Regions from separate parts of the Kineococcus glutinatus genome, predicted to be linked through region 1. Evidence: predicted binding sites of a transcription regulator. Region 1 holds the regulator's gene; the other holds the start of a gene.
The links. The regulator HspR, encoded in region 1, represses chaperone genes until heat shock. The targets are predictions, from matches to a motif close to ANTTGAGNCNGNCNGNCTCAANT.
Positions count from the first base shown of each region.

Region 2: clpB (ATP-dependent chaperone ClpB) is a predicted target of HspR. The motif match lies at 8,575-8,597, and genes of this name have one in related genera.

Region 1 covers NZ_BAABIL010000318.1:369-8,647, forward strand. The annotation lists gene dnaK (molecular chaperone DnaK) at 349-2,217, shown strand; gene grpE (nucleotide exchange factor GrpE) at 2,217-2,840, shown strand; gene ABEB16_RS12315 (DnaJ C-terminal domain-containing protein) at 2,878-3,924, shown strand; gene ABEB16_RS12320 (heat shock protein transcriptional repressor HspR) at 4,037-4,459, shown strand; gene ABEB16_RS12325 (DUF3626 domain-containing protein) at 4,469-5,323, shown strand; gene ABEB16_RS12330 (hypothetical protein) at 5,379-5,984, opposite strand; gene ABEB16_RS12335 (HupE/UreJ family protein) at 6,175-7,530, shown strand; partial or broken gene ABEB16_RS12340 (ATP-binding cassette domain-containing protein) at 7,448-8,279, opposite strand, start outside.
Region 2 covers NZ_BAABIL010000201.1:1,043-12,997, forward strand. The annotation lists gene ABEB16_RS08590 (hypothetical protein) at 1-497, shown strand, start outside; gene ABEB16_RS08595 (siderophore-interacting protein) at 549-1,481, opposite strand; gene ABEB16_RS08600 (ABC transporter substrate-binding protein) at 1,478-2,452, opposite strand; gene ABEB16_RS08605 (FecCD family ABC transporter permease) at 2,505-3,533, shown strand; gene ABEB16_RS08610 (FecCD family ABC transporter permease) at 3,530-4,591, shown strand; gene ABEB16_RS08615 (ABC transporter ATP-binding protein) at 4,584-5,366, shown strand; gene ABEB16_RS08620 (hypothetical protein) at 5,556-5,813, shown strand; gene clpB (ATP-dependent chaperone ClpB) at 5,868-8,525, opposite strand; gene ABEB16_RS08630 (hypothetical protein) at 8,628-8,933, opposite strand; gene ABEB16_RS08635 (NAD(P)H-binding protein) at 8,995-9,801, opposite strand; gene ABEB16_RS08640 (alpha/beta fold hydrolase) at 9,805-10,629, opposite strand; gene ABEB16_RS08645 (TetR/AcrR family transcriptional regulator C-terminal domain-containing protein) at 10,689-11,348, opposite strand; gene ABEB16_RS08650 (NAD(P)-dependent alcohol dehydrogenase) at 11,432-11,955, shown strand, end outside.

The sequences.
Region 1 (8,279 bases):
GCGGCGGGGCGGGTGTCGGACCGCTGTGCGGGTGTCGAGCGGGCAGGGGACCGCCCACTGGATACACCATAGCCAGCGTGGCAACACTCTGTCTACTACCTGTCTACGCAGAGTGAGAACTCGTGCCGCGCGACCCTCGGCCACCCCCTCTCCGCACGAGGAGGAGCGGGGACGGGCGGGAACACCCGGCGGGGACCGGTCGTTGACTTGAGCGACGCCGGCTCAAGGTCGCCGGTCCCGGCTTGACAGCTCGGGCACCGCGTGGAGACTTGAGCCAGATCCGCTCAAGGGTTCTGCCCGCGGCCCGAGCGGCCGCCCGATCGCCAACGTCGCAGAAGGAGCACCTCCATGGCACGAGCCGTCGGCATCGACCTCGGCACCACCAACTCCGTCGTCTCCGTCCTGGAGGGCGGCGAGCCGACGGTCATCGCCAACGCCGAGGGCGGGCGCACCACCCCCTCGGTCGTGGCCTTCGCCAAGAGCGGCGAGGTCCTCGTCGGCGAGATCGCCAAGCGCCAGGCCGTCACGAACGTCGACCGCACGATCCGCTCCGTCAAGCGCCACATCGGCACCGACTGGAAGCAGGGCATCGACGGCAAGGACTACACGCCGCAGGAGATCAGCGCCCGCATCCTGCAGAAGCTCAAGCGGGACGCGGAGAGCTACCTCGGCGAGTCCGTGACCGACGCCGTCATCACGGTCCCCGCCTACTTCAACGACGCCCAGCGCCAGGCCACCACCGAGGCCGGGAAGATCGCGGGCCTCAACGTCCTGCGCATCATCAACGAGCCCACCGCCGCGGCGCTGGCCTACGGCCTGGACAAGGGCAAGGAGGACGAGCTCATCCTCGTCTTCGACCTCGGCGGCGGCACGTTCGACGTGTCCCTCCTGGAGGTCGGCAAGGACGAGGACGGCTTCTCCACCATCCAGGTGCGCGCCACCTCCGGCGACAACCACCTGGGCGGCGACGACTGGGACCAGCGCGTCGTGGACCACCTGCTGCAGAAGGTCAAGGGCAGCACCGGCATGGACCTGTCCAAGGACAAGATCGCCATGCAGCGCCTGCGCGAGGCCGCCGAGCAGGCCAAGAAGGAGCTGTCCAGCTCCACCGCCACCGGCATCTCGCTGCAGTACCTGTCGATGACGGAGAACGGCCCCGTCCACCTCGACGAGCAGCTCACCCGCGCGCAGTTCGAGCAGCTCACCTCCGACCTGCTCGACCGCACCAAGGCGCCGTTCCACCAGGTCATCAAGGACGCCGACGTCTCCATCAAGGACATCGACCACGTCGTGCTCGTGGGTGGCTCCACCCGCATGCCCGCCGTCGCCGAGGTCGTCAAGGAGCTGACCGGCGGTCGCGAGCCCAACAAGGGCGTCAACCCGGACGAGGTCGTCGCCGTCGGCGCCGCCCTGCAGGCCGGCGTCCTCAAGGGCGAGCGCAAGGACGTGCTGCTCATCGACGTGACCCCGCTGTCCCTCGGCATCGAGACCAAGGGCGGGATCATGACCAAGCTCATCGAGCGCAACACGGCCATCCCGACCAAGCGCAGCGAGGTCTTCACCACCGCCGACGACAACCAGCCGAGCGTGCTCATCCAGGTGTTCCAGGGCGAGCGCGAGCTGGCCCGCGACAACAAGCCGCTGGGCACCTTCGAGCTGACCGGCATCGCCCCCGCCCCGCGCGGCGTGCCGCAGATCGAGGTCACCTTCGACATCGACGCCAACGGCATCGTGCACGTCAACGCCAAGGACCGCGGCACCGGCAAGGAGCAGTCGATGACCATCTCGGGCGGCAGCGCGCTGTCCAAGGAGGACATCGAGCGCATGGTGAAGGACGCCGAGGCGCACGCCAACGAGGACAAGCAGCGCCGCGAGGACGCCGAGGCCCGCAACCAGGCCGAGAGCCTCGTGTACCAGACGGAGAAGTTCCTCAAGGACAACGAGGACAAGCTGCCCGCCGACGGCCGCACCGAGGTCGACTCCGCCCTGGCGGACCTGAAGACCGCGCTGGCCGGCACCGACACCGACGCGATCAAGGCCGGCACCGAGGCCGTGGCGCAGGCCAGCCAGAAGCTCGGCTCGGCGATGTACGCCGCCGCCGGCAGCGAGGGCACCGGGACCGACGCCGGCGCCTCGAGCGGGCCCGACTTCACCAAGCCCGCCGCCGACGACGACGTGGTGGACGCCGAGGTCGTCGACGACGAGAAGGACAAGTGATGCCGGAGGACACCGCCCGCGACGAGCGGGACGAGGCGAGCGGCCCCGTCGTCCGGGACCGCCGCCGCATCGACCCGGAGACCGGCATGCCCCGGCAGGAGCCGGCCGCGGCGCAGGACGCGGCGGCCGGCGGGGAGGGCTCGCTGCCCTCCTACCCGGCGGACGTGACCGCCGCCACCGAGGCGGCCGCCTCCGACCTGCTCGCCGCGCAGACGCTGGCCGCCGAGCGGCTGGAGGACCTGCAGCGGCTGCAGGCGGAGTACGTCAACTACCGCCGCCGGGTGGACCGCGACCGCGACGTCGCCCGCGACGCGGCGCTGTCCAGCGTCGCCGAGGCCCTGCTGCCCGTCCTCGACGACGTGCACCTGGCCCGCCAGCACGGCGACCTCACCGGTCCGTTCGCGGCGATCGCGGACAAGCTGGAGGCGACGCTGGGCCGGTTCGGGCTGGTGCGCTACGGCGAGAACGGCGAGCCGTTCGACCCGGCCGTGCACGAGGCGCTCATGCACGCCCACTCCGACGACGTCGAGGTGGCCACGTGCACGCAGATCCTGCAGCCCGGCTACCGCTTCGGCGAGCGCGTCCTGCGCCCGGCCCGCGTCGCGGTGGCCGACCCGCAGTGACGGCCGGGGCGGCGGGACGCGGGGAGGGGGGACGCCGGTGAGCATGCAGGACTGGGCCGAGAAGGACTTCTACGACGTGCTCGGCGTCCCCCACGACGCCGACGCCGCCACCATCAAGAAGGCGTACCGCAAGCGGGCGCGGGAGCTGCACCCCGACGCCAACCCCGGTGACGCCGCGGCCGAGCGCAGGTTCAAGGAGGTCGGGGAGGCGTACGCCGTCCTCTCCGACCCCGAGCAGCGCCGCCAGTACGACGGCATCCGGGCGATGCTCGGCGGCGGTGCCCGCTTCACCGCCGGCGGCCCGGGGGCCGGCGCCGGCGGCGCGGGGTTCGAGGACCTGCTCGGCGGGCTCTTCGGCCAGGCCGCCGGTGGCGGCGGCGCGGGGTCCCGGGTGCGTTTCGGCACGCCCGGCGGCGGCACCCCGGGGCCCGGGTTCGAGGACCTGCTCGGCGGGCTCTTCGGCCAGGCCGGCGGGTTCCCGCCCTCCACCGGCTACGGCCAGGCGCCCACCCGGGGCACCGACCTCGACGCGACGGCGCGGGTCGGCTTCCGCGACGCCCTGGCCGGCGCGACGGTGAACCTGCGCGTGCCCGACCCCCGCGGCGGCCCGGCCCGCACCGTCTCGGCGCGGCTGCCGCTGGGCGTCCGCGACGGGCAGCGGGTCCGGTTGCGCGGCAAGGGCCTGCCTGGCCCGGGCGGCGCACCGGCGGGGGACCTGCTCGTCACCGTCTCCGTCGAGCCGCACCCGGTGTACCGCCGCGACGGCGACGACCTGCGGATGACCCTGCCCATCACGTTCGCCGAGGCCGCCCTGGGCGCCACGGTGGAGGTGCCGACGATCGACGGCACCGGCGTGCGGGTGCGGATCGCGCCGGGCACCCCGTCGGGGCGCTCGCTGCGGGTGCGCGGGCACGGCGCCAAGCGGGGCCGGCAGGACGACAGCCGCGGGGACCTGCTGGTCACCGTGGAGGTCGTCGTGCCCGACCGCCTCGAACCGGACGCGAAGGCGGCCGTCGAGGCGTTCGCCGAGGCCACGAAGGGTGAGGACCCCCGCGCGGGGCTCGCGGAGCGCGCGGCGGGCTGAACGGCTCGGGGCGACCGGGGGGACCCGCACGGGTCCCCCCGGTGCTGCACCCCGGGGGCGACCGGGGGGACCCGGGCCCGTCCCCACCGGTGAGGACGTGGGAGGAGGAGGCGTGCACGACGACGACGCGCCCGTGTTCGTCATCTCGGTCGCGGCCGAGCTGGCCGGGATGCACCCGCAGACGCTGCGGCAGTACGACCGGCTGGGCCTCGTCTCACCGCAGCGCGCCCCCGGCCGGGGCCGGCGCTACTCCGCGCGCGACATCGCCCGGCTGCGCGAGGTGCAGCGGCTGTCGCAGGAGGACGGCGTGAACCTCGCCGGCATCAAGCGGATCATGGAGCTGGAGAAGCAGGTCGAGGTGCTCAGCGACCGCGCCGAGCTGCTGCTGCAGGAGCTGCACCGGCTGCGGCAGACCGCCGGGCGGGTGTTCGCCGCCGGGTCGGCGGGGGACATCGTGGCGACCGCGGTGGGGCGCCGGCCGCCCTCGCCGGCTCGGTCGCGCGCCCTCGTGCTGTGGCGGCCCGGGCGCGACTGAGGCGCTCCGGTGGGCCCGGAGGCCGCCGCCGCGGTGGCGCACGTGCGCGGCCTCGCCGCCGGGGGGCCGCTGGAGCCGTCGTGGCGGGTGACGGTGCACTTCCACCCCGACCGCCTCGTGCGCCGCCGGGCAGGGGGCACCGCGCCGATCCTGCGCGCGATGGCCGCCGACGGCCGCTACCGCTCCCAGTTCGAGACCGGCACGAGCAACGGCCTGGTGAGCTGCCACCCCGGCGGGGACCGCCGGCGCTGGGAGAGCCGCCTCTTCGGCGGCGCCTACGACGGCGCCCCGCCCGCGGCGCGCCCCGTCTACGGTTCGCTGAACCACCGGCGCCGGCCCGCCGGCGGCTCGCCCAGGTTCGGCTCCGCGCACCTGCTCCTCGGCGCGGCCACCCTGGCGCGCACCACGTTCTGCTACCCCGACAGCGTCTTCGAACCCGTCGACGTGGGCACCGCCGACCGCTGCCGCCTGACCCACCTCGCCGACGAGGACGCCGGCGCGCGCGATCCGCTGGACGACTACGTCGAGGCCCACGTCCACGGCGGTGTCCGCTTCGACCGCGACGTCGAGGCCCTCGTGCTCGACCCCTGCTTCCGCGGCACCGACGTCGAGGCCGACGCGCACCTGCTCGGCGTGCCGGTGCGGTGGCACCACGGCTTCCGCGCCGCGGTCGCCGACGTCGCCGCGCACCCCGGCTACCGCGGCCCGGAGGTCGTCGACGCCGCCACCGGCATCGCCCGCGACGGCGTCCTCGACGCCCGGGTCATCGGCGAGGCGGTCCGCGAGGGCCTCGCCGACGGGCAGACCCTCAAACGCGTCTGGCACTGCACCGCCCGGTTCGGGCGCCCCGCCACCGACGGCTGACGACGCGCCCGCCGGGGCGCGGCCCGTCCGGCTGACCGCGCCCGGCCGGGTGCGGTCAGCCGGACAGGCCCGCGAACGTCGGGGTGGCCTGCTCGCCGTCCCAGGTGACGCGGAAGGTGAACGCCTCCTCCAGCGCCTGCCGGTACTGCTCGGCCTCGGCCTCGGTGATGGTCCCGGCGGCGAGCAGGGTGTCGATGGCGGGGCTCCAGGACTCCACCAGGGCGTCGACGAGGGTCTGCGGGTCGATCCCGAGGTCGGTGGCCACGGCGGCCAGGTTCTGACCGGCCTCCATGCGGACGTGGAGCTCGTCGTGGCTGATCGACAGGACCTCGTCGAGCACGTCCTCCACGGGCTGGTGGCCGCGGTGCAGGCCGAGGCCGCCGTCGCCGTAGGCCTCCTGGACCAGGGCGACCAGCTGCTCCTCGGTGGACACCGAGCTGACGTCGACACCGCCACCGGGGCCGCCGCCGCGCGCACCGCCCCCGGCGGCGGTGGTGGTGGTGCCCGAGCCGTCCGCGGAGGTGTCCGTCGCGGTGGTGCCGGACGCGGCGGTCGTGGCGACGGCGGTGGAGCTGGTCGCGCCGGTGCTCGTGCCACCGCACGCGGCCAGCGAGAAGGTGCTCAGGAGCACGAGGCCGGCGATGGTCTTGCGGATCTTCACGGGGTTCCCCTCGGAGGGTCGGTCGTGTGGTGGTCGGGCACCACGGTGGGCGGGGTACCTGCGACGCGTCGGTGTGATCCGTGTGGGCCTGCTGTGAGGCCCGCGGGCCGGAGCCGGGGCCGGGGCCGGGCGCCCCACCGCACAGCCGGTGCAGGGCCGGTCCACAGGATCGCCGCGCACCCTCGGAGCCATGACCGCCTCCCGACGCCGCGCGCTCGCCGCGACCGGTGCCCTGACCGCCGCCCTGGTGCTCGGCGCACCCGCTGCCGCGCAGGCGCACAGCCTCGACAGCAGCACCCTGTCGGTGCAGGTGGGCCAGGACTCGGCCACGGTCACCGTCAGCGTCGCGCTCGAGACCCTCGACGAGGTGCTGGGCACCGACCACGCCACCACGACCACCGGCGTCGACGGGTACGCCGCGGACGTGATCGCCTACCTCGACGAGCACCTCGCGGTCACCGGGGCCGACGGCACGACGTGGGCGGAGACCTGGTCCGACCCGGTGCGCGAGTCCGTCGAGGGCATCGAGTCCTTCAGCGTCGACGTCGCCCTGGACACCGCCGGCGCGGACCCGTCGAGCTTCACGATCACCTACGACGCGATCACCGAGGCCGACCCCTCGCACGAGGCCGTCGTCGTGCTGACCGACGCCGCGGGGGAGATCTCCACCGCCGGCGTGCTCGACGCCGCCGACACCAGCCTGCAGATCGGCGCCGCCGACAGCCGGGCCGGCACGGGCCTGGTGGACATGATCGGTTACGGCTACCACCACGTCCTGGAGGGGGCCGACCACCTGCTGTTCCTCGCCGCGCTGCTCCTGGTGGCCCCGCTCGCCGCGGTCCGGGGGCGCTGGCGGCGCGGCGACGGCGTCGTCGCCACGACCCGCGACGTCGTGCGGGTCGTCACCGCGTTCACCGCGGGGCACTCCCTGACGCTCGTCGCCGCCGCGCTGGGGTGGGTGTCGGTGCCCGGCGCGCCGGTGGAGGTCCTCATCGCCGCCTCGGTGGGGGTGGCCGCGGTGCACGCGATCCGCCCGCTGGCCCACCGCGGCGAGGTCGTCATCGCCGGTGCCTTCGGCCTGGTCCACGGCCTGGCCTTCGCCGGCATCCTCACCGACCTCGGCCTGGACGGGTCGACGTCGCTGCCGGCGCTGCTGGCCTTCAACGTCGGCGTGGAGCTGGCCCAGCTGGTCACCGTCGCGCTGCTGCTGCCCTCCCTGCACCTGGCCTCCCGCACCTGCGCGTACCCCGCGCTGCGCGTGGCCGGTGCCGTCGTGGCGCTGGTCGCCGCCTGCGGCTGGGCCGTCGAGCGGCTCGGCCTGCTGGCCAACCCGCTGGCGGGCGCGGAGGAGGCGGTCATCACCCACCCGTGGTGGGTGGTCGCGGGCCTGGCCCTGCTGGCCGCCTCCTGCTGGGCGTTCGAGCGGCTGGCTCCCGCGACCCACCCCCTCACCGCCCACCCGCTCACCGCCCCGCCGGCGGCAGGCCCAGGTGCAGCCGGGGCCACCCACCGAGGTCGGCGAGCAGCCGGCGGTCGTGGGTGGTGACGACGACGGCCGCGACCGTGGCCTGCAGCACCGCGGTGAGCTCGTCGACCAGCGCCGCCGACAGGTGGTTGGTCGGCTCGTCGAGCAGCAGCACGTCGGGCCGGGCGGCCAGCTGCACCGCGAGGTCCAGGCGCCGCTGCTGACCGGAGGACATCCGCTGCACGGGGGTGCGCAGCGCCTCCTCGTCCAGCAGCCCCGTCGCGCTCAGCGGCACCACGTCCTCCTCGCGCAGCAGGCCCGCCGCGACGAGCCGGCCGACGTGCTGCTCGTGCACCTGCCGGGCGGTGGCGCCGGGCGGCCATCCGGGAACCTCCTGCGCGACCAGCGCCACGCGTGCCGACGGCGAGCGGTGGACGGCGCCGCCGCCGGGCCGCAGCAGGCCGGCCAGCACGGACAGCAGCGTGGACTTGCCCGCCCCGTTCGCGCCCGTGACCACCAGCCGGTCCCCGCCGTCGAGGACCAGCGAGACGGGGTGCGCCAGGCGCCCGGGGACCCGGACGTCGCGGGCCTCCAGCAGCGCCGCGCCCGGCCGGGTGGCCGGCTGCGGCCAGCGCAGCACCGGTGGCGGCTCGGGCACGGTGACCCGGTGCGCCGCCAGCGCCTCCCGCTCCCGGTTCAGCGCCTGCACGACGCCCGGGGCCCGGGACTGGCGCTGGTGCCTGCCGCTGCCCTTGCCCGGGCGCCAGCCCGTGCCGAGGCGGTCGCGGGCCTGCTCCACCGCGCTCGTCAGCCGGCGGTGCTCGGCCTGC
Region 2 (11,955 bases), on a different contig from region 1:
CCTTGGACTCCCGTGCGCAGGGCGCCCTCGCGGACCTGCTCGAGACCTGGGCCACCTCCCCCCAGCCCGGTGACACGGTCTCCCCCGGCCGCCTCCTGGTGGCCGCCAGCGAGCACCGCGTCTACGCCGGTGACGCGCTCGGCGCGCTGCGGCTCGCCGAGCGGGCCGTGGCCACCGGCGAGCACGTGCCGCCGGACACCCGCTGCTACGTCGTGTCGGCGCTGCTGGGCTGCGGCCGCGCGGAGGAGGCGTGGGCGCTGGCGCAGGAGGTGCTCACCCGCCGCACCGGGGACGTGGAGGTGCACGTCTTCCTCGGCGAGGCCTTCGCCTGGCACGGCGAGAGCGGCGCCGCGGCCCGCGTGTTCGGGCGGGGGCTGTTCGCCTGCACCGACGACGACTCCGTGGAGTCGCTGCTGGGTGCGTGGCGGCGGTCCCGGACGCGGCTGCCCGCGTCCGTGGACCTGCGGCTCGTGCCGGGCCAGCACGTCCGCACCTGAGCGCGGAGCCGGGCACGGACCCGGGCGCGCACCCGGGTCCGCCGCGGCGGCCTAACCCCGGGGGCGGCCCCCGTGCTCGTGGTCGTGCTCGTGGCCGTGCTCGTGGCCGTGCTCGGTGTCGCGGTCCTCGTCGTGCTCGGGGTCGGCGAGGACGTCGTCGACGGCGTTGCTCCGGCCGCGCTTCCAGTACCCGGCGATGTCGCTCTGCCCGCGGCCGACGCCCTGCGCCCGGGCCCAGCGCCGCACCCGCTTGAGGCAGCCGGCCTCCCCGGCGGCGAACACGTAGGTCCAGGTGTCCTGCGGCAGCGCGACGCCCTCGGCGAACTCGCCGAGCAGGTCCAGCGATCCCGCCGGGGCGCCGTCGCGGTGCAGCCACGTCAGCGTCCAGCCCTCGGGCACCCGCAGGTCCTGCTCCTCGCCGGCGTCGGCGACCTCGACGGCCGCCACGCCGCGCACCCCCGCGGGCACCTCCTCCAGCCAGCGGCCGATCGCCGGCAGCGCCGTCTCGTCGCCCAGCAGCACGTGGAAACCGAACTCCGGCGGCACCACGCGGCTCGGGCGCGGCCCGGCCACCCACAGGGTGCTGCCGATCCCGGCGGTGCGCGCCCAGGTGGCGGCCACCCCGCCGTCGTGGAGCACGACGTCGAAGTCGACCTCGCCGGCGGCGGCGTCGTAGCGGCGCACCGTGTACTCGCGCGTCGGCGGGAAGGGCGTCGGCCAGCGCAGGTGGTCCCCGTCCTGCTCGGGCGCGCGGGTGACGCCGGTGCCGGGGTCGGGGAAGACCCACTTGCAGTGCTCGTCGGGCAGGTGGGACTCGAAGCCCGCGATGCCGGGGCCGCCGAGGGTGAGGCGCAGCATCCGGGGTGTCACGTGCTCGCGGCGCAGCAGGACCAGCTCGCGGATCGTGATGTCCCACCGGGCCCAGGTGGCCTGCGGCGCGACCCCGGCGGGGGCGCCGGCGGGGGCGCTGGCGGGCGTGCTCACGCGCCGGCCAGGGCCTCGGCCGCGGCGCGCAGGTCCTCGACCTGCTGCTGCGCCCCCTCGAACGTGTAGATGGTGCCCGAGGTCAGCGGGAAGGCGTGCCCGGCCTGCACGGCGGGCAGCCGCTTGAACGACTCGGAGTCCAGCACGGCCTGCACCTCGGGCGTGACGGACCCGTCGAGCTGGACGTCGTAGAAGATCACGTCCTGGTCCGCGAGGTCGGGCAGGTTCTCCGCGGCCAGCTCGGTGACGTAGCGCTCGGGGTCGGTGGCGTAGGTGGGGTTGTAGCCGAAGCCGGCGGCGTCGATGCGCTGGTACGACAGCGACTTGGAGGTGCTGACCCAGATGCTGTCCTGCGAGGAACCGATGGCGGTGGCCTCCAGGCCGCCGAGGACGTCGCCGTGCTCGGCGGCGATCGCCTCCAGGTCGGCGGTGACGGCGGCGTCGCGCTCGGCGAAGTCGGTGGACCTGCCGACCAGGTCGGCGACCGTGGGGTAGTTCCTCCACACGTCGGTGGGCTCGGCGACCTTGAGGATGACGGTGGGCGCCACCTCGGACAGCTCGGCGTAGTCGATGGTGAGCTTGCCGTTGTCCATGCCGACGATGAGGTCGGGGTCGGCCTCGATGACCTTCTCGATGTCGACGCCCTCGAAGGTGCCGACGACGGGGACGTCGTCGACCTGCGCGTAGACGTCGGCGGCCAGCTCGCCCTCGGCGAACTCCCCGTCCAGGGCGCCGACGGGCACGACGCCGAGGTCGGCGAGCTCGGTGCCGGTGCGCCACAGGGCCAGCACGCGCTGGGGCTCGGCGGGGATCTCCACGGGCTCGCCGGTGAAGGTGGACTGCACGGTGCGGGTCGCCGGGGTGGCGGGTTCGGCGGTGGCGGCCGGCGCGGCGGCGTCCCCGCCGCACGCGGTGAGCACGGCGAGGAGGGCGGCGGTGCCTGCGGCGGCCAGGGGGCGTGCGAGTGCCATGGGACCAACTCTCGAGGGAGGGGGAGGTGAGGGCAGGCTAACTTAACCTAGGATGCGCGCCGTGCTCCTCCCCCCGGAACCCCGCCGGGCGCCGGCCAGGGCCGCGCTGCTCGCCGGGCTGGCGGCGCTGCTGGTGGCCGCCGCGCTCCTCAGCCTCGTCGTGGGCAGCCGGTCCATCCCCGTCGGTGACGTGCTCGGCGCGCTGCTGCGCGAGGTGGACTCCGACGACGCGACGGTCGTCACGAGCCAGCGCCTCCCCCGCACCCTCGTGGGCCTGGCCGCCGGTGCCGCGCTCGGCGGCGCCGGTGCCCTCATGCAGGGCCACACCCGCAACCCGCTCGCCGACCCGGGCCTGTTCGGGGTCAACGCCGGGGCCGGCTTCGGCGTGGCGCTCGTCGTGTTCGTCCTCGGCGCGCAGTCACCGGCCGTGGTCGTGCTGGCCGCCCTCGCCGGCGCGGGCGCGGCGACGACCGCGCTGTTCGTCCTCGGCCTCGGCTCGCTGCGGGCCGGTGCCCTCGTCGTGCTGGCCGTGCTCGCGACCACCCTCGCCGCGCTGCTCACCGCCCTGACGTCGAGCTTCGCGCTGCTGGACCGGCAGACCCTCGACGTGATGCGGTTCTGGGCGGTGGGGTCGGTCGCCGGGCGCGACGACTCCCTGGTCTGGCTCGTCGGGCCGCTGGCGCTGGCCGGGCTCGTCCTGGCGCTGGCCAACGCCCGCGCCGTGAGCACGCTGGGCCTGGGGGCGGACGTGGCGCGCTCGCTGGGCACCGGGGTGCTGCGGGCGCGGGTGGTGGGCATCGCGGCGATCACGCTGCTGGCGGGCACGGCGACGGCGGTCTGCGGCCCGATCGGCTTCGTGGGCCTCGTCGCCCCGCACGTCGCGCGCCGCCTCACGGGTCACGACTACCGCTGGATCGTGCCGGCCTCGGTGCTGCTGGGCGCGTCCCTGCTGCTGCTGGCGGACACCGCGGGGCGGGTGGCCGCGCCGCCGGGTGAGCTGCAGGCGGGCATCGTCATGGCGGCCCTGGGGGCTCCCGTGCTGCTCGCCATCACCCGCAGGCGGCGGCTGGTGGCGCTGTGAGCACCGGCACGAGCACCGGCACGGGCCTGCGCATCGGGCCGGTGGGCCTGCGGGTGCGCCGCCGCGCCGCCGCGGCCACCGCGGCCGTCCTGGCCGCCGTCGTGGCCGTGGTGGTCACCGCGCTGCTCATCGCGGTGCTGGCGCTGGCGCCGGAGCGCGAGCTGGCGGCGCTGGCGGGGGAGGGCAGCCGCATCGAGGCGCTCGTCGTGGACCGGCGGCTGACGCGCGCGCTGGCGGCGGTGCTGGTCGGCGCGGCGCTGGGCTGCAGCGGCGCGCTCAGCCAGACGATCACCCGCAACCCCATCGCCAGCCCGGACGTCCTCGGCGTCACCGCGGGGGCCAGCGCCGCCGCCGTGCTCGTCACCGTCACCCCGCTGGGTGCCGGGGCGGCCGCGGGCGTCGGCGGCTCCGCGCTGCTGGGGGTGGCCGCGCTCGCCGGCGGTGTCGCGGCCACGGCCCTGGTGCTGGTGCTGAGCTGGCGCGGCGGCTTCGACGGCTACCGGCTGGTGCTCGTCGGCATCGGCGTCAACGCCCTGGCGCTGGCGGCGGTCGCGTGGCTGCTCACCCGCGCCGAGCTGGAGGACGCGGCGGTCGCCACCCGGTGGATGACCGGCTCCCTGGACGGGGTGCGCGCCGCCGCGCTCGTGCCGCTGGCGGTCGTCGCGGTGCCCGCCGCGCTGCTGTGCGCGGTCCTCGCCGACCGGCTCGGGGCGCTGCGGCTGGGCCGGGAGGTGGCCCTGTCGCTGGGGACGCGCCCGGCGCGCACGGAGCTGCAGGCGCTCGTGCTCACGGTGGCGCTTGCCTCGGTCGCCACGGCGGTGGCCGGGCCGGTCGGTTTCGTGGCGTTCGTGGCCCCGCAGGCGGCGATGCGGTTGTTCCGCACCGCGGGGCCGCCACCGCTGGCCGGTGCGGCGCTCGGCGCCCTGCTCGTCCTGGTCGCCGACACCGTCGCGCAGTGGCTGCCGGCGGCGCTGCCCGTGGGGATCATCACGTCGGTGATCGGCGCCCCCTACCTGCTGTCCCTCATGATCCGCTCACTCGGGAGGACCCGTGCCTGACCCCCTGCGCGCCCGGCGGGTCAGCGCCGGCTACGGCGGCCGACGCGTGCTGCACGAGGTGGACCTCGACGTGCCGCGGGGCCGGATCACGACGATCGTCGGGCCCAACGGCTGCGGGAAGTCGACGCTGCTGCGCGTGCTGGCCCGGCTGCTGACGCCGACGTCCGGCCACGTGGAGCTGGAGGGCGAGGCGCTGGCGTCGGTGCGGCCGCGGCAGCTGGCGCGCCGGCTGGCGGTGCTGCCGCAGTCGCCGGTCGCGCCCGAGGGCATGACGGTGGGGGACCTCGCCGAGCGCGGCCGCCAGCCGCACCGACCCTGGTACCGGCCGTGGTCGGCGGAGGACGCGCGGATCGCCCAGGAGGCGATGGCGGCGACGGGGGTGGCGGACCTGCGGGAGCGGCCGCTGGAGGAGCTGTCCGGCGGGCAGCGGCAGCGGGCGTGGATCGCGATGGCGCTGGCGCAGCAGACGGGCGTCCTGCTGCTCGACGAGCCGACCACCCACCTGGACCTGGCCCACGCCGTCGACGTCCTCGACCTCGTCGTCGGCCTGCGCAGCGCCGGCAAGACGGTGGTGGTCGTGCTGCACGACCTCGGCCTGGCGGCCCGCTACTCCGACCACGTCGTGGTGATGCGGGCCGGGCGGGTCCACGCGCAGGGCGCCCCCGCGGACGTCCTGCGGGAGGAGATGCTGGCGGAGGTCTTCGGCCTGAGCGCGCGCGTCTTCCCCGACCCCTTCGACGCGCTGCCGACGGTGGTGCCGACGGGTCACGCCTGAGAGCGCCCCGCGGGTCCGCGGCGCGTGCGGCGGTGGGGTGTGGTGCACGCGACACCCCGTGCGGGCCAGCGGGTGCGCCTGCGCGCTGTTGTACCGGAGGCGGGGCGGTCCGACCCTGCTGCTCGCCCCGGTGCCCTCCGGAGGGGAGCGCGCCCCGCGACGCTGACGAGCACGACGAGCGAGGCACGCATGCCCACCCCTCCCACCCACCAGCTCTGGGACCGCGTCGAGCGCCGGCGCGGGCACCCGCGCACGGCGACCCGGCTACCGGACCTGCACCGGCTCGTCCGCGGCGACCTGGACGACGACGCGATCAGGGCGGCGACGATCGTCGCGCTCGCCGGGCTCGGCGCGGAGCGGCTCACCGCGCTGCTGGACCTGCGCGACGCCCTGGCCAGCGGGGCGGCGGACGGGTGGGCCGCCGAGTGGGCGCACGAGGTCGGCTGACGCGGCGGCGAGGGGCGGGCACCGGCCGGTGCCCGCCCCTCGTGCCGTGCACCGTCAGACGGTGACGGGCTGCTCCACCCGCCGCACGACGAGGCCCTGCGCGGGCGCGCCGACGTCCTTGGTCAGGTCGATGCCCGCGGTGAGCGCGGCCGGCTGCACGTCGACCTCGACGGTGTCGCCGTCGCGGACCTCCCCGGACAGGATCGCCCGGGCGAGGCGGTCGCCGATCTCGCGCTGCACGAGGCGGCGCAGCGGCCGGGCGCCGTAGGCGGGGTCGTAGCCGGACAGCGCCAGCCAGTCCTTCGCGGCGTCGGTGACCCGCAGCGCCAGGCGCCGGTCGGCGAGGCGCCTGGCGAGGCGCTCCACCTGCAGCTCCACGATCCGGGACAGCTCGGTGGTGGACAGCGGGTCGAACACCACGACGTCGTCGAGGCGGTTGAGGAACTCCGGCTTGAACGCCGCCCGCACCGCCGCCATCACCGCCTCGCGCTTGTGCTCCTCGCCGAGGCCGGGTTCGACGAGGAACTGCGAGCCGAGGTTGGAGGTCAGCACGAGGATCGCGTTGCGGAAGTCCACGGTGCGGCCCTGCCCGTCGGTGAGCCGGCCGTCGTCGAGGACCTGCAGCAGGACGTCGAACACCTCCGGGTGGGCCTTCTCGACCTCGTCGAGCAGCACCACCGAGTACGGCCGGCGCCGGACGGCCTCGGTGAGCTGGCCGCCCTCCTCGTAGCCGACGTAGCCGGGGGGCGCGCCGACGAGCCGGGCGACGGCGTGCTTCTCGGAGTACTCGCTCATGTCGATGCGGACCATGGCGCGCTCGTCGTCGAAGAGGAAGTCCGCCAGGGACTTGGCCAGCTCGGTCTTGCCGACGCCGGTGGGGCCGAGGAACAGGAAGGAACCGGTGGGGCGGTCGGGGTCGCCGACGCCGGCGCGGGAGCGGCGCACCGCGTCGGAGACGGCGCCCACGGCGCGGGCCTGCCCGATGAGGCGCGCCCCGAGGTGCTCCTCCATCCGCAGCAGCTTCTCCGTCTCGCCCTCCAGCAGCCGGCCGGCGGGGATGCCGGTCCAGCCGGCCACGACCTCGGCGACGTCGTCGGGCCCGACCTCGTCGGCGACCATCGGCTTGTGCAGGCCCAGGGGCGCCCCGGAGGACTCCGCGGCCTGCGCGGCGGTGAGGTCGGCCTCCAGGCGGGGGATGCGGCCGTAGAGGATCTCGCTGGCGCGCGCCAGGTCGCCCTCGCGCTGCAGCCGCTCGGCCTGCGAGCGCAGCTCGTCGATCTGCTGCTTGAGCTCGCCGACGCGGTTGAGGCCGGCCTTCTCCTGCTCCCAGCGGGCGGTGAGGACGGCGAGCTGCTCCTGCCGGTCGGCGAGGGTGGCGCGCAGCGCCTCCAGCCGGTCGCGGGAGGCGTCGTCGTCCTCCTTGGCCAGGGCCAGCTCCTCCATGAGGAGCCGGTCCACGGCGCGGCGCAGCTCGTCGATCTCGATGGGCGAGGAGTCGATCTCCATGCGCAGCCGGGAGGCGGCCTCGTCGACGAGGTCGATGGCCTTGTCGGGCAGCTGGCGGCCGGTGATGTACCGGTCGGACAGCGCGGCGGCGGCCACGAGCGCGGAGTCGGCGATGGCGACCTTGTGGTGCGCCTCGTAGCGCTCCTTGAGGCCGCGCAGGATGGCGATGGTGTCGGGCACGGACGGCTCGCCGACGAACACCTGCTGGAAGCGGCGCTCCAGCGCGGGGTCCTTCTCGACGCGCTCGCGGTACTCGTCGAGGGTGGTGGCGCCGACGAGGCGGAGCTGGCCGCGGGCCAGCATGGGCTTGAGCATGTTGCCGGCGTCCATGGAGCCCTCGGCGGCACCGGCGCCGACGACGGTGTGCAGCTCGTCGATGAAGGTGACGACCTGCCCCTCGCTGCGCCGGATCTCCGCGAGCACGGCCTTGAGGCGTTCCTCGAACTCACCGCGGTACTTCGCGCCGGCGACCATGGCGGACAGGTCCAGGGCGATGAGGCGCTTGTCCCGCAGCGATTCCGGGACGTCGCCGGCGACGATGCGCTGCGCGAGGCCCTCGACGACGGCGGTCTTGCCGACGCCGGGCTCGCCGATGAGGACGGGGTTGTTCTTGGTGCGCCGGCTCAGCACCTGCACGACGCGGCGGATCTCGGCGTCGCGGCCGATGACGGGGTCGAGGCGGCCGGAGCGGGCCTGCTCGGTGAGGTCGACGCCGTACTTCTCCAGCGCCTGGTAGGTGCCCTCGGGGTCGGGGGAGGTGACCTTCTGGCCGCCGCGCACGGACGGCAGGGCGTCGAGCAGGGCGTCGCGGGTGGCGCCGACGGCGCGCAGGGCCTCCCCGGCTGCGGACCGGCTGGCGGCGCTGGCCAGCAGCAGGTGCTCGGTGGAGACGTAGGCGTCGTCGAGGCCGCGCGCCTCGTCCCCGGCGTCCTGCATGAGCTGCAGGGCGGGGCGGGAGAGCTGCGGCTGGGCGACGGAGGAACCGGACGCGCTGGGCAGCGACGCGAGGGCGCCGGAGACGCGGGTGGCGACGGCGCGGCGGTCGGCGCCGAGCTTGTCCAGCAGCACGCCGGCGACGCCGCCCTCCTGCTCGAGCAGGGCGGCGAGGACGTGCAGGGGCTCGACCTGCGCGTGGCCGCCGGTGGTCGCGCGGCTGACGGCGTCGGCCAGGGCCTCCTGGGCGCGGGTGGTGAGCTTGAGGTCCACGAACTACCTCCACGGTGGGCTGGGATGACGTCCGGTCCAACGGTACGAGAGTTGAGTTTGTTCCGCTCAACCTGGCGCCGGGTGACGGGCGGTCCGCCCGCCTCAGCCCTCCGCGCGCCGGTCCGCCAGCACGTGCGACGCCCCCGCGGTGAGCGCCGCGACCACCAGCACCGACGGCCACGCACCGATGCGCCCGGCCAGCGGGTGGGAGAGGCCGAACGCGCCGAGGTAGGTGCCCAGCAGCCCCGCCGTCACCGCCGGGCTCGTGGTGCGCGCCCAGCGCCGACCGGCCAGGACGCCGCCGGCGGCGAGGACCACCCCGCCCAGGGGGCGCACCCCCGTCCGCCGCGCCGTCTGCCAGCCGCCGACGAGGGAGCCGGCCGTGATGAGGGAGGTGGGGATCGCCATGCCCGCCACCGTACGCGGGGCGCCGCGACGGCCCGGCGGGCGCGGGTCACCGCGGCGGTGCTCAGCGGAAGGCGTCGGCGTTGCGGCGCGCCCACCGCGCGAACGTCGTGGCCGGCCGGCCGGTGAGCTCCTCGACGAGCCGGTTCGCCGCGCCCGGGGTGTCCGCGTACCCGCCGACGGCGGTGTCGACGTACCAGGCCGCGCCCTCCCCCATCGCCGGTTCGAGCGCCGCGACCGCCTCGTCGCGGTCCACCCGCACGAAGCGCACCTCCCGCCCGAGCGCCTCGCCGATCGCGCGGGCCATCTCCGCGCGGGTCAGCACCTGCGGCCCCGCGAGACCCAGCGCCCGCCCCTCGTGGCCCTCCCCCAGCAGGGCCTCGGCGGCCACGGCGGCGACGTCGGCCATCGCGATCGGCGCGCTGGCCGCCTCCGGCCACGGCTCGCGCACGGCGCCGGTGGCGCGGACCTGCGGCGCCCACGCCAGCAGGTTCTCCATGAAGTCGCCGGGCCACAGGTGCGTCCACGGCAGGCCGGACGCCTCCACCGCGCGCGTGACGTCACCCCACCAGCTCTCCGGTTCGCCGGACAGGTCGACGACGTGCCGCACCCCCGCCTCGCGCGCGGCGGCGCAGACCTCCGCCGCGGTGGCCGGGTCCGGCGCGAGGTACACCCGCTCCACACCCGCCAGCGCCGCCCGCAGGGCGTCCGGCCGGCGCATCGAGCCGCGCACGACCTCCACCCCGGCGGGCAGGGCGGCGCGGGCGGGGTCCACGGTGAGAGCGCGCACGTCCGTCGCGCCGCGGGCGAGGAGTTCGTCGACGACGAGGCGACCGACGCTCCCCGTGGCGCCGGTGACGAGGACGCTCACCCCTCAGCCCAGCACGGCGCGCAGCCGGTCGGCGAACGCGGCCGGGTCCTCCAGGAAACCGACGTGGCTGCCGGGGAACATCGCGGGCTCCACCCCGAGCCGGGCGGCGAGCGCCCGCGACGCCCGGTCGCACAGCTCCCCGCCGGAGTCCTCCCCGATCCCGAGCACGACGCGCACCGGCCCGTCCCGCAGCGCCGCCACGTCGGGCCGCCAGTAGCAGGTGCCCCGGACCATGTGCTCGAACTGGTACCGCTCGTCCGCGGCCTGCTGCGGGGACGGCTCGCCGCCGAACATCGCCTGCACCGCCTCCTCGGGCATGACGATGTCCGCCAGGTCCAGGAACTGCCGCCACGCGCCCAGCCGGTCGCCGGCCAGGTAGGTGCCGATCATCCGCTCGGCGCCGGCGTGCAGCGCGTCGCGGTCGTCGAGGACCTCGTACAGCGGGGGCTCGTGCGCGATCACGGTGTGCACGAGGGGCGGGGCGGCCTGCGCCAGGGCCAGCACGCTGACGGCGCCGCCGCTGGAGCCGAGCACCGCGGCCGGCCCGGCGCCCACGTGCGCCACGAGCCGGGCGATGTCGTCGGCGCGCAGCTGCGGCGTGGAGTCCTGCGCCGGGTCGTCGAGCCGGCTGCGGCCGATGCCGCGCGGGTCGGTGGTGAGGACGGCGTGGTCGGCGGCGAGCAGGTCGGCCAGCGGCGTGAAGGCACCGGCGTCCATGGGCGCGGCGACGAGCACGACGAGCGGGCCGCTGCCGCGGACCTCGTAGTGCAGCTCCGCGTCGGGCACGCGCAGCCTGCCGGTGGTGACGGGGACGGCGGTGGTGGTCATCGGTCCTCCAGGCGCTGGTCGGGGCGGTCAGCGGCTCCGACCGCCGGGGCGGGGCGAACTCATCGCACCGCCGCCAGCCGCCGCGCCAGCCCCTCCAGCAGCAGGTCCAGCCCCCAGCCGAACTCGTCGCGGAAGTCGTAGCCGGGCCGGGTCACGTGCTCGCGGGCGATCTCCACCAGGTGCGGGAACTCCGCCGGGTCCAGGCCCTCGGCGATGCGCTCGGCGACCTCGCCGGCCCCGGGCCCGTCGCGGAAGGGCAGCGAGACCTCCTGCACGAGGTAGCCGTACAGGTGGGCGTCGAGCGCGGCGACGGCGTGGGCGGCGAGTTCGACGGGGAACCCCGCGGCGCGCAGGCAGCCGAGGACGGCGTCGTGGGCGCGCAGCGTCGCCGGGCCGGGCGAGGTGCGGGAGTCCATCAGCCCGACGGCCCAGCGGTGGCGCAGCAGGACCTCGCGCCCGGACGTCGAGCGCAGCCGCACCTGCCCGGCCCAGCCCTCCCCGGCCCGGGGCAAGTGGATCTCGGCGAAGACCGCGTCGACCATGCCGTCGAGCAGGTCGTCCTTGGACGCGACGTGGTGGTACAGCGACATGGCCTCCACGCCGACGTGCCGGGCGAGGGAGCGCATGGACAGCGGTGCGAGCCCGTCGCGGTCGGCGATCTCGACGGCGGCCCGCACGACGCGCTCGCGGGTGAGCGGTTCGCGGGTCCTCGCAGGCACGGGTCCTCATCCTTTCGCCGGATGCTCGCTCTTACGCCGTAAGGTTACCGTCGACCGCCGGCTTACAACGTAAGGGAGACGTCATGAGGGCGATCGTGCAGCACGGTTACGGCTCGGCGGACACCTGGGAGCAGCGCGACCTGCCCGTCCCGGTGCCGGGGAGGGGCCAGGTGCTCGTCCGGGTGCACGCCGCGGCCGTGGACCGCGGCACCTGGCACCTCATGACCGGCACCCCGCTGCTGGTGCGGCCGGCGGTCGGGTTCGGCGGGCTGCGCCGCCCCGTCCCGGGCCGCGACCTCGCGGGCGTCGTCGAGGCGGTCGGCGAGGACGTGGCGGGGTTCGCGCCGGGCGAGGAGGTGTTCGGCACGGGCGAGGGCTCGCTGGCCGAGTTCAGCCTGGTCCCCGCGCGCCGGCTGGCCCGCAAACCCGCCGCGCTGTCGTTCGAGGAGGCCGCCGCGGCGCCCGTCTCCGGCCTCACCGCGCTGCAGGCCCTGCGCGCCGGCGGCCTGCGGGCACCGGGTGACGGCGAGGGCCGCGCCGTCCTGGTGATCGGCGCCTCCGGCGGGGTGGGGACGTCCGCGGTGCAGCTGGCGCGCTCGTCCGGCGC